DNA from 2 places in the Mycobacterium sp. pR1184 genome. Region 1 is predicted to be linked to the other one. Evidence: riboswitches for the same ligand, from Rfam matches in the RefSeq annotation. Region 1 holds a riboswitch; the other holds the start of a gene.
What was found. A riboswitch is a leader RNA that binds a small molecule or an ion and turns the genes downstream of it on or off. The one in region 1 is predicted to bind cobalamin.
Positions count from the first base shown of each region.

Region 2: another riboswitch for cobalamin. It lies ahead of ACAG21_RS25970 ((2Fe-2S)-binding protein); the one in region 1 lies ahead of metE (5-methyltetrahydropteroyltriglutamate--homocysteine S-methyltransferase).

Region 1 covers NZ_JBGGKR010000018.1:92,048-97,712, forward strand. Annotated here, with positions in the region: gene metE (5-methyltetrahydropteroyltriglutamate--homocysteine S-methyltransferase) at 1-2,109, opposite strand, end outside; cobalamin riboswitch at 2,257-2,450, opposite strand; gene ACAG21_RS25765 (SDR family oxidoreductase) at 2,498-3,142, opposite strand; gene ACAG21_RS25770 (TetR/AcrR family transcriptional regulator) at 3,183-3,743, opposite strand; gene ACAG21_RS25775 (TrpB-like pyridoxal phosphate-dependent enzyme) at 3,827-5,125, opposite strand; gene ACAG21_RS25780 (aldo/keto reductase) at 5,231-5,665, opposite strand, start outside.
Region 2 covers NZ_JBGGKR010000019.1:12,993-18,657, reverse strand. Annotated here, with positions in the region: gene ACAG21_RS25990 (hypothetical protein) at 1-454, shown strand, start outside; gene ACAG21_RS25985 (limonene-1,2-epoxide hydrolase) at 451-882, opposite strand; gene ACAG21_RS25980 (glycosyltransferase) at 932-2,098, shown strand; gene ACAG21_RS25975 (DUF3046 domain-containing protein) at 2,110-2,316, shown strand; gene ACAG21_RS25970 ((2Fe-2S)-binding protein) at 2,383-3,057, opposite strand; cobalamin riboswitch at 3,100-3,236, opposite strand; gene recA (recombinase RecA) at 3,393-4,433, shown strand; gene recX (recombination regulator RecX) at 4,399-4,920, shown strand; gene miaB (tRNA (N6-isopentenyl adenosine(37)-C2)-methylthiotransferase MiaB) at 4,965-5,665, shown strand, end outside.

The DNA of each region.
Region 1 (5,665 bases):
GGAGCTCGGCACCCGCGGTGAGTGGATGTCGTAGACGCCCGGGCCCACGCTGTTGGCGAAGCCGACCGCGTTGAGGTCGTCGAGCACCTCCATGTGCGAGCGCGCCGCCTCGATGGAGGTGACGTCGGCATCCAGGTCGGCGATCGCGCCGATCACCTCGCCGAACTCCGAGTAGCACAGGTGCGTGTGGATCTGGGTCGAGTCGGCGACGCCGGAGGTGGCTAACCGGAAAGACCCGACGGCCCAACGCAAGTAGTCCTCCTGATCGGCCCGGCGCAGCGGCAGCAGCTCACGCAGCGCGGGCTCGTCGACCTGGATGACCGCGATGCCGGCGGACTCCAGATCCACCGTCTCGTCGCGGATCGCCAGTGCCACCTGGTTGGCGGTGTCGGCCAGCGGCTGGTCGTCGCGGACGAACGACCACGCCAGGATCGTCACCGGGCCGGTCAGCATGCCCTTGACCGGCTTGTCGGTCAGGGACTGCGCGTATTTCGCCCATTCCACCGTCATCGGCTGCCGGCGGATGACGTCGCCGTAGAGCACCGGCGGCCGCACGCAGCGGCTGCCGTAGGACTGCACCCAGCCGTTCTTGGTGGCGAAGAAGCCGTCCAGCTGCTCGGCGAAGTACTGCACCATGTCGTTGCGCTCGGGCTCACCGTGCACCAACACGTCGAGGCCGAGCTGTTCCTGCAGCTTGATGACGTCGGAGATCTCCTGCTTCATCCGCCGGTCGTATTCGGCCTCGTCGATCTCACCGGCGACCAGCGCGGCGCGGGCCTTGCGGATCTCGACGGTCTGCGGAAACGACCCGATTGTCGTGGTCGGCAGCGGTGGCAGGTGCAGCCGCTCGTCTTGGCTGATCCGCCGCTCTGCGGCGTCGCCGCGGTGGGTGCCGGTCGCGACAATCTCTTTGATGCGGGCCCGGACCCGGTCGTTGTGCAGCCGCGGATCCTGCTTGCGGGAGGCGACGGCGGCGTTGGATGCCTCGATCTGCGCGGCGACGGCTTCGCGGCCCTCGTGCAGCGCACGGGACAGCGTCACCACCTCGGCCACCTTCTCCCGCCCGAATGCCAACCAACTGCGCAGCGTGTCGTCCAGGCCGGTCTCCGGCTCCAGCGAATACGGCACGTGCAGCGTGGAGCACGACGTCGACACCGCGATGTTGGCGGCCGAACCCAGCAGCGACGCCAGTTTGCTCAGCGCCGCCTGCAAGTCGGTGCGCCAGATGTTGCGTCCGTCGACGATGCCGGCCACCAGGGTCTTGTCGGCCAGTTCCGGCACTGCGGCGATCGCGGTGTCGGCGCCGTACACCAGGTCGACGCCGATCGCCTCGACGGGTGTGCGGGCCAGTGCGCCCAGTGAGGCGCCGGGATCGCCGAAGTAGGTGGCGACGTAGAGGGCGGGCCGGTTGCTCACTTTGCCCAGGGCGTTGTAGACGGCTTCGGCCAGCGCGGGGGCGTCGGCGCAGATGTCGGTGACCAGCGCCGGCTCGTCGATCTGTACCCACTGCGCGCCGTTGGCGGCGAGCAGGCTCAGCAGCTCGGAGTAAATTCCCACCAGCTCCTGCAGGCGCTCGATCGGCGCGCCGCCACCGTTGACGCCCTTGCTCAGCAACAGGAACGTGATCGGACCGATGACGACCGGGCGGGCCGGAATCCCTTGCTCAAGAGCCTCTTTCAGCTCGGACAGCACCTTGTCCGGGTTCAGCGTGAACGTCGTGGCGGGTTCGATCTCGGGAACGATGTAGTGGTAGTTGGTGTCGAACCACTTCGTCATCTCCAACGGCGCGACATCGGCGTTGCCGCGCGCGGCGGCGAAGTAGCGGTCCAGGTCGTCGGGAACCTGTGCGGCCCGGGCCGGCAACGCGCCCAGCATGACCGCGGTGTCGAGCATTTGGTCGTAGTAGGAGAAGGTGTTCACCGGCACCGAGTCCAATCCGGCTTCGGCCAGGTGATTCCAGGTGTCTCGGCGCAGGGTGGCTGCGACTTCTTCGAGTTCCGCGCGGCTGGTTCGGCCTTTCCAATAGCCCTCGGTCGCGCGCTTGAGTTCGCGTTTCGGGCCGATACGGGCAGAACCGACAACAGTTGCGGTGAATGGTTGGGGGATCACGATATTCGTCCTTCAATCGACGTGGTGGTCACCGCCGGCGGACGTACAGCCACTCCAACAGCGGTCAGCACCTCTTTTTCTTGAAGCACTAACCACCAACGGCTGCAGCCTAACGCCCATTCCACGAGGCGATGAGCCGCCGGACGCGGCGCGCCCGGCACAGCTGGCAGGTCTCCGGACTCGCAGGCGCGCACCTAACGGTGCTCCTAGTGGCCGTCGCTTCCCAGTCCTAAGGCCAGTGCCTACATGACGGCGGTCGTTCCTGCATACCGTTGCGGGACAGTCCCGGATTCCCACCGGGTTCCCTCTCACGAAGCGTTGTTAACGTTGCTTCGCTCGATGCCCGCGCCTTGCGGCGCACGCAAACCAGTTGCGAGAAGAAGCTTAGTCAGCCCGCCAACGCCTCGGCGACCGGGACGTCTCCGTTGTTGAATTCGATGGTCCGCCGGATCGTCGAATCGTCGGAAAGCGCGGCGGCCACGACGAGCGCGACGTCGGCACGCGATACCTCACCCTTGCCCTCTTCGCCGACAGCGATGCGCCCGGTCGCTTCGTCCAGCGTCAACCGGCCGGGACCGAGCACCGTCCAGTCCAGCTCGCTGGCCCGCAGGTGCTCGTCCGCGGCGGCCTTGGCCTGCGCGTAGGCGAAGAATGGATCATCTTGCGGCACACCATGATCCGGACCCGCACCGAAGTAGGACACCATCACGAACCGCTTGACGCCCGCGTGGCCGGCGGCATCGATCACCCGGATCGCGGCGTCGCGGTCGACGGCATAGGTGCGCGCCGGATTGCCACCGCCCGCGCCGGCCGAGAATACGACCGCGTCGTGTCCGGGCAGCAGCTCGGCCAGCGCGTTGGTGTCCAGCTGCTCGATGTCGGCGACCACCGGTTCGGCGCCGGTGGCGGCGACCTCGTCGGAGTGGTCGGGATTGCGGAACACGGAGGTCACCTGCTCGCCTCGCTCGCTCAGGATGCGAGCCAGCTGCAGTGCGACCTTGCCGTGTCCGCCGAAGACGATGATGCGTGCCATGCCATCGACGGTACCGACGCGCAGCGCGTCGAACGACCGCTCAGCTACGTCGTAGTCCTTCGATCGCGAGCTCCATGATTCGTTTGGCTTGCCGCTTTCCCTCGGCTCCTGCCGGGACCCGCCACAGGAAACTCATCAGGAGCACAACGTCCGCGGGATCCAGGTCCGGCCGAAGGGATCCGTCGGCGATGCATGCATCGACCAACTGGCCGACGGCGGCGACCACAGGTGCATAGGTTTCGTTGATCGCGTCCTGTGCGGCGGCACTGTGCAGCGCGTCGCCGAGGCCGTGTTTGACGCGAACGTAATCGGCGAGCTTCAGAAACCACAGGCGCAACGCGTCCAAGGGCGGGTGCGCCTGCAGCAGTTTGGGCACCGCGGCCACAAGTCGCTGCACATCGTGGCGGTAGACGGCGAGGATCAACACTTCCCGGGTAGGGAAGTGGCGGTACAACGTGCCCGCCCCGACACCCGCGCGCTTGGCGATCTCGTTGAGTGATGTCGTGCCCGACTCCGCAAAGGCGTCGTGCGCCACGTCGATGATGTGCTCCCGGTTGCGGACGGCGTCGGCGCGAACCCGGGTGACACCGTCGTCTGTCACGGACCGCCACCTCGCTTCGTCAGGCACATCTTCGCTGCGGTACGAGCATAAGTGGAGTCGATCTCCGTTACGACCCTGGGCAATTAGTCGTCGGACAGCCGGTCATGGAAATAATCGTCGTAGGCCGCCAGGTCGAGGAGTCCGTGACCCGAGTAGTTGAACACGATCACGGTTTCCCGCTGCGTCCGGCGGGCGACCAGCGCCTCCTCGAGCACGGCTCGGATCGCGTGCGCAGTCTCCGGCGCGGGGATGACGCCCTCGCTGCGTGCGAACCGGATGGCGGCCTCCAGCACGGATCGCTGTGAGTACGCCACGGCCTCGATCCACCCGTGTTGCAGGAGGTTTGACACAATCGGTGCCACGCCGTGATAACGCAGTCCGCCGGCGTGCGTGGCCGGCGGGACGAAGTCGCGTCCGATCGTGTACATCCACATCCGCGGGGTCAGGCCTGCGGCGTCACCGGATTCGTATCGCAGCAGGCCCGCTGTCAGTGACGGACAGGACTGCGGTTCGACGGCTACCAGACGAGGCCGGCTTCCCGCCGCGGTGCGTGATTGCAGAAACGGCAGCGCCAGGCCCGCGAAGTTCGATCCGCCGCCGCATGCGCCGATGATGACGTCGGGAGCGCCCTCGCCCGCAAGCTGCAGTTGCGCTTTGGCTTCCAGGCCGATGACCGTCTGGTGAAGCAGGACATGATTCAACACAGAGCCGAGCGCGTAGTGCGTATCCGGCCTGCCCAGTGCCTCTTCGACGGCTTCGCTGATCGCGATCCCGAGTGAACCCGGGCTGTCGGGATCGCTGTGCAGGACCGACTGTCCCGCCTCGGTGGTAGCGGATGGGCTTGCAATCACCTCAGCGCCCCACGTCTCCATCAAGATGCGGCGGTACGGCTTCTGCCGGTGCGATGCGGCCACCATGAACACATGACAGTTCAGGTCGAACAATCGGCAGGCCATCGACACCGCGCTGCCCCATTGCCCAGCACCGGTCTCGGTGGTGATTCGACGAACACCTTCGGCTTTGTTGTAGTACGCCTGGGCAACTGCGGTATTGGCCTTGTGTGAACCAGCCGGTGACACCGACTCGTCCTTGAAGTAAATCCGGGCCGGCGTGTCCAGGAGTTGTTCGAGACGTACGGCCCGCACCAATGGCGTTGGACGCCAGCGTCTTAAGACGTCAAGTACTTGGCCTGGAACGTCGACCCAGGGTGCGGCGGACATCTCCTGTTCGATCAGAGCCTGGGGAAAGAGGTCACCTAGATCGTCGCCCTGGACCCCTCGATCGAGGACCGGGTGCCGCGGTGGCTGCAGTGGCGAGGGAAGGCTGGATGCTGCGTTGAACCATGCCGCCGGGATATGGTCGGGCTTCAGTACATAGCGCAATGGCGATTCCTTTCCGGTGGAGCGCTTGAGGTATCGCACACCGGCATGTCCGGGCAAGCTCCGTTGTACGGCTCGGCGCCTGCCCGCGCCTGCTTCCGCGAAACGTTATCCGGCGATCGACATTTGGGGTATGCGAGCGATGACGGCCTGCAATTGTGCGTCATCGGATATGCCTTGAAAGTCGTAGCGCGGCGTGTAAGGTGCCTCCAGCGTGTGCAATTCATCATCGGTTAATGTGACGTCAAGGGACGCTATCGCCTCGTCGATTTGGTCGATAGTGCTCGCTCCGACAATCGGCGCTGTCACTACGGGTTTGGCGTGCAGCCACGCCAGTGCGACTTGGGCGCGGCTGATACCGCGTGCGGCGGCGACGGTTCCGACGGCGTCAACGATCGTTCTGTCCGAGCCCTCGTTGCCGAACGCGTAGAGCATGTCGGCAAACCCGTCGTTGGACGATCGTGCGGTCGACTTGGCGTCGTCCCAGGAACGCGCGAGCCTGCCGCGGGCCAACGGACTCCACACCACAGTGCCTACGCCCTC
Region 2 (5,665 bases), on a different contig from region 1:
CCGGCTACCGCCGCCCGGCTCCGCGGCGCGACCCGCGATGTATGCACTCGGCGCCTCCGAGCGCGGGTTCTTCTCGCTGTTGGGCGTCATCGAGCGCGGCGCCATGTTGCCGTCGGACGAGATCAGCGATTTGACCGCGGCGGCGAACAGGACCTCGGCGGCGATGGCGTCGACCGCCGCGGAGGTGGTGTCGATGGAGCGCGCGGCGCACAACTCGGAATCGTCGCGCGCGTATCTGGTGCCCAGCATTAACGCGTTCACCGCGCAGCTGGGCGCCGGCGTCCGCCAGTACAACGAAATGGTTACCGCCGCAGCGCAATTGGTTTCCTCGGCGAACGGTGATGGGCTAGCGGATGCACACCAGCGCTACCGGGCCGAGCTCGCCGAGGCTACCGACCGCCTGACCGGCTGGGCGCAGGCGTTCGACGAACTCGGTGGGTTACCGCGACGCTAGAAGGACTGTTTGAGCGACGGTAGCACCAGCGCGGCCAGCCCACGTAGCAACGCCTTGGTCATGTCGAAGAAGTCAAAGTAGTCCCGCCACAACGTGATTCGGCCGTTGTGGACCTCGAACACGCCACACACCCAGAACTGCAGGCGCAGCGGGCCCAGGATCAGTGCATCGCTGCGCTCGGTGAGCACCGCGGCACCGTCGGCGGCAATGCGGTGAATCTTCACCTCGAACCCCGCGCGACCGTCCATTCGGCGAAACAGCTTCATGGCTCGGGCACGACCGTGGATTGTCGGCAGCCCGACGTTTTCGTAGACGAGGTTGTCGTCCAGCGAGGCGTCCGCGGTGTCGAAGTCCGCGTCCATCAGGGCGTTCAGAAAAGTCTCGACCGTGCGCGTGTTCGCGACGGCTGTTCCAGTCAGCTCGGTCATGGTGCCAGAGTAGGCGCGCGCCCGTTGAGCGCTGTGGCAGGGTAAGGCGGTGCGAGTCGCCGTGGTCGCCGGGCCGGATCCCGGGCACTCGTTTCCCGCGATCGCGTTGTGCCAGCGCTTCCGGGACGCGGGCGACGAGCCGACCCTGTTCACCGGCGAGGAATGGCTGCAAGCCGCCCGCGACGTCGGCATCGAGGCGCTCGCGCTGGACGGGCTGGCCGCGACCGACGAAGACGTCGACGCCGGGGCCCGAATCCACCGGCGCGCGGCGCGAATGGCGGTGCTCAATGTTGCGGCGCTGCGCGACCTAGCGCCCGACCTGGTGGTGTCCGACGTCATCACCGCCGGCGGCGGCATGGCCGCCGAGCTGCTCGGGATCCCGTGGATCGAACTGAACCCGCACCCGCTGTATCTGCCGTCGAAGGGGTTGCCGCCGATCGGCAGTGGGCTGGCGCCGGGTATCGGCATTCGCGGCCGGCTGCGCGACGCCACGATGCGGGCGCTGACGGCGCGGTCGGTGCGCACGGGTCTGCAGCAGCGCGAGATGGCGCGCACCGAGATCGGACTGCCGGCGCGCGATCCCGGTCCGCTGCGACGGCTGATCGCGACGCTGCCCGCCCTCGAGGTGGCCCGTCCGGACTGGCCGGCCGAGGCCGTCGTCGTGGGACCGCTGCACTTCGAGCCGACCGATCGCATCCTCGAGGTCCCGGCCGGCTCCGGGCCGGTGATCGTCATCGCGCCGTCGACCGCCTTGATCGGGACCGAGGGCCTGGCCGAAGTCGCGCTGGGCTGCCTGACGCCGGGGGAGACGTTGCCGGCGGGTTCGCGCCTGCTGGTGTCGCGGTTGGACGGACCGGACCTGACGGTGCCGCCGTGGGCGGCCGTCGGGCTGGGCCGTCAGGACGAGCTGCTCTCCCATGCCGACGTCGTGATCTGCGGCGGCGGCCACGGCATGGTCGCCAAGACGCTGCTGGCCGGGGTGCCGCTGGTGGTGGTTCCCGGCGGCGGGGATCAGTGGGAGATCGCCAACCGGGTGCAGCGGCAGGGGAGTGCGCGGCTGATTCGGCCGCTGACCGCCGATGCGCTGGCCGACGCGGTCAACGACGTGTTGTCGACGCCGGGCTACCGCGACGCCGCGCGCACCGCCGCGTCGGGTATCCACCGCGTCGCCGACCCGGTTCGGGTGTGCCACCAAGCGCTGGCGCTCGCGAAATAGCGGGGCTCGGTATGTTGGCTGGCGTGCGGCTGACGGAGTTCAACGAGCGGGTGGTGCTGCGATTCGGCGCCGCCTACGGCGCATCGGTACTGGTAGATCACGTGCTGCCCGGTTTCGACGGCCGGACCGCCGCCCAGGCGATCGAGGACGGCGTCGAACCCCGCGACGTCTGGCGGGCGTTGTGCATCGACTTCGACGTGCCCCGTGAGCAATGGTGAGCTTTCTTCCCGTCGAGTGTGCGGCTACGGCGCCCTGGGCGCACACTGGCCGTCGCCAGCGCACCCTCAACGCCGGGTCGAGCGCGGTGCCTGGCGAAACACGCAGTCACCGCAGACCGATCGCCCGGGCAGGCGATAGAACAGGCAGCAGCTGTCGCGCTTGAAGCCCAGGTGTGAGCCGGTGATGGCACCGGATCCAGACAGCACGCCGGTGTCGAGCAGGGACATGGTGACCTCGACGATCCGTGCCCGCAGGTCCGGTCGGGCCGCGAGCAGCGCCCGCGACGCGCCGACGAGTGCGGACGCGATGTTGCCCGCCAGCAGGGCTGGCGCCAGTTTGACCCGCAGCCCGGCCGCAAACGGCTGCATATGGTGTTGCACCACAAGGCGATACAAGTCGGCCGCGATGTCCTCGACCGGCTCTCCGATGGGCTCGGGCAGGCGCAGCTGCGCCCCGTCGTCGGCACGTTCCAGGTGTTGCAGATCCGGCACGACGCCGTGGGCCAACGCGCAGGCCAGCGCCGGTGACCACAGCCGGGTGGCGTGGCCGAGGTGGACCAGGGAGGCGCCGATCCGCAGGTCCGTCGTGTGGTAGCGCGCCGCGGTGGTGTCGATCAAACCCGCAAAGCCGTTGGCGTAGTCCTGGCGGACCGGGTGCCATCCTGTCGCCCCGCCGCCCACGGTCAGTGCGAAAAACCCTTTGTAGGAAGATATTTCGGCAAGCTCACCGGAGATATCCATGCGTGCGAAACCAGCCTCTCTGGGGAGACCCGCCCCAGCGTCTAGTGAGGAAGCGCCGGCGGTGAGTATCTGGCTCTCGGGTCGCAATGTGCCCGATCACAGTGGCGGGACCGCACCGGATTCGCACCGGTTTCCTCTTCGTGCAGGCCCGTCGGCGCACTGTCGGTAGCCGATATTGCCACACGCAGCCGCCTGCGGCGTGTCGAACTTGAATCGAACAGGTGTTCGTCTACTGTGGGGATCACTCGAAGAGACGACTTGTCGGTGGCCAGCTCTAGTGTCACGGCCAACCGACCGATACCGGTCAGAAGAACACCGACTATTAGGAGAGCACCATGGCGCAAGCGCCCGACCGTGAGAAGGCTCTCGAACTGGCGATGGCCCAGATCGAGAAGAGCTACGGCAAAGGCTCGGTGATGCGTCTCGGCGACGAGCAGCGTCAGCCGATTTCGGTCATTCCGACCGGATCCATCGCATTGGACGTGGCCCTGGGCATCGGCGGCCTGCCACGCGGCCGGGTCGTGGAGATCTACGGCCCGGAATCTTCGGGTAAGACGACCGTCGCGCTGCACGCGGTGGCCAATGCCCAGGCCGCCGGGGGTGTCGCGGCGTTCATCGACGCCGAGCACGCCCTGGACCCGGACTACGCCAGGAAACTCGGCGTCGACACCGATTCCTTGCTGGTCAGCCAGCCCGACACCGGTGAGCAGGCCCTCGAGATCGCCGACATGCTGATTCGCTCCGGCGCCCTGGACATTCTGGTCATCGACTCGGTAGCCGCATTGGTGCCGCGCGCGGAACTCGAGGGCGAGATGGGTGACAGCCACGTCGGGCTGCAGGCCCGGCTGATGAGCCAGGCGCTGCGGAAAATGACTGGCGCACTGAACAATTCGGGGACCACCGCGATCTTCATCAATCAGCTCCGCGAGAAGATCGGGGTGATGTTCGGCAGCCCCGAAACCACCACGGGTGGAAAGGCTTTGAAGTTCTACGCGTCGGTGCGCCTGGATGTGCGCCGGATCGAGACACTCAAGGACGGCACCGATGCGGTCGGTAACCGCACCCGGGTCAAGGTCGTCAAGAACAAGGTGTCGCCGCCGTTCAAGCAGGCCGAGTTCGACATCCTCTACGGCCGCGGCATCAGCAGGGAGGGGTCGCTGATCGACATGGGTGTGGATCAGGGCTTCATCCGCAAGTCCGGTTCCTGGTTCACCTATGAGGGCGAGCAGCTCGGCCAGGGCAAGGAGAACGTGCGCAACTTCCTGGTGGAGAACGGCGATATCGCCAACGAGATCGAGAAGAAGATCAAGGAAAAGTTGGGCATTGGCGCGGTGCTGACCGATGACGACGTCCTCCCCGCCCCCGTCGATTTCTGAGCCTGCCCGCGAGGAGCAGGCGCGGGCGCTGTGCCTGCGCCTGCTCACCGCGAGGTCGCGCACCCGGGCCGAGTTGTCCGGCCAGCTCGCCAAACGCGGATACCCCGGCGACGTCAGTGCTCGGGTGCTCGACCGGCTGGCCGCCGTCGGGCTGGTGGACGACCAGGACTTCGCCGAGCAGTGGGTGCGGTCCCGGCACGCCCGCGCGGGGAAAAGCAGGCGCGCGTTGGCCGCCGAGCTGCACACCAAGGGCGTCGACAAAGAGGTCATCAATACCGCACTGGCCGGGATCGACGCCGGTGCCGAGCGAAGCCGGGCCGAAGAACTGGTGCGGGCCAAGCTGCGGCGGGAAACGCTGAGCGGGGACGACGCGCGGATCACCCGCCGACTGGTGGGCATGCTGGCTCGCCGCGGCTATGGCCAGAACCTTGCCTGCGAGGTTGTCCTCGCCGAGCTGAACGCCGAGCGCGAACGCCGCCGCGTCTAGCTGGGGGTTCATGGCGTAGACCCCGGTCGCCGTACCATGGCCCCGTGACTTCGACAGTGGCACCGGACGCCGCGAGCCTGGCCGGGCCCGCGACGGGGTCGGGGCGCACCTATCAGGTCCGCACCTACGGCTGTCAGATGAACGTCCACGACTCCGAGCGGTTGGCGGGTCTACTCGAAGCCGCCGGCTACCAACGCGCCGACGAGGGCGCCGACGCGGATGTCGTGGTCTTCAATACCTGCGCGGTGCGCGAGAACGCCGACAACAAGCTGTACGGCAACATCAGCCACCTGGCCCCGCGTAAACGCGACAACCCCGACTTCCAGATCGCCGTCGGTGGCTGTCTGGCCCAGAAAGACCGAGAAGCGTTGCTGGACAAGGCGCCCTGGGTCGATGTGGTCTTCGGCACGCACAACATCGGGTCGCTGCCCACCCTGCTGGAGCGGGCCCGGCACAACAAGGTCGCCCAGGTGGAGATCGTCGAGGCGCTGCAGGAATTTCCATCGTCGCTGCCGAGCGCCCGCGAATCCGCTTATGCTGCTTGGGTTTCCATCTCCGTCGGCTGCAACAACAGCTGCACGTTCTGCATCGTCCCGTCGTTGCGCGGCAAGGAGGTCGACCGCAGCCCGGCCGACATTCTCGCCGAAGTGCGATCGTTGGTGGCCGACGGCGTGCTGGAAGTCACGCTGCTCGGGCAGAACGTCAACGCATACGGTGTCTCGTTCGCCGATCCCGCTGTGCCTCG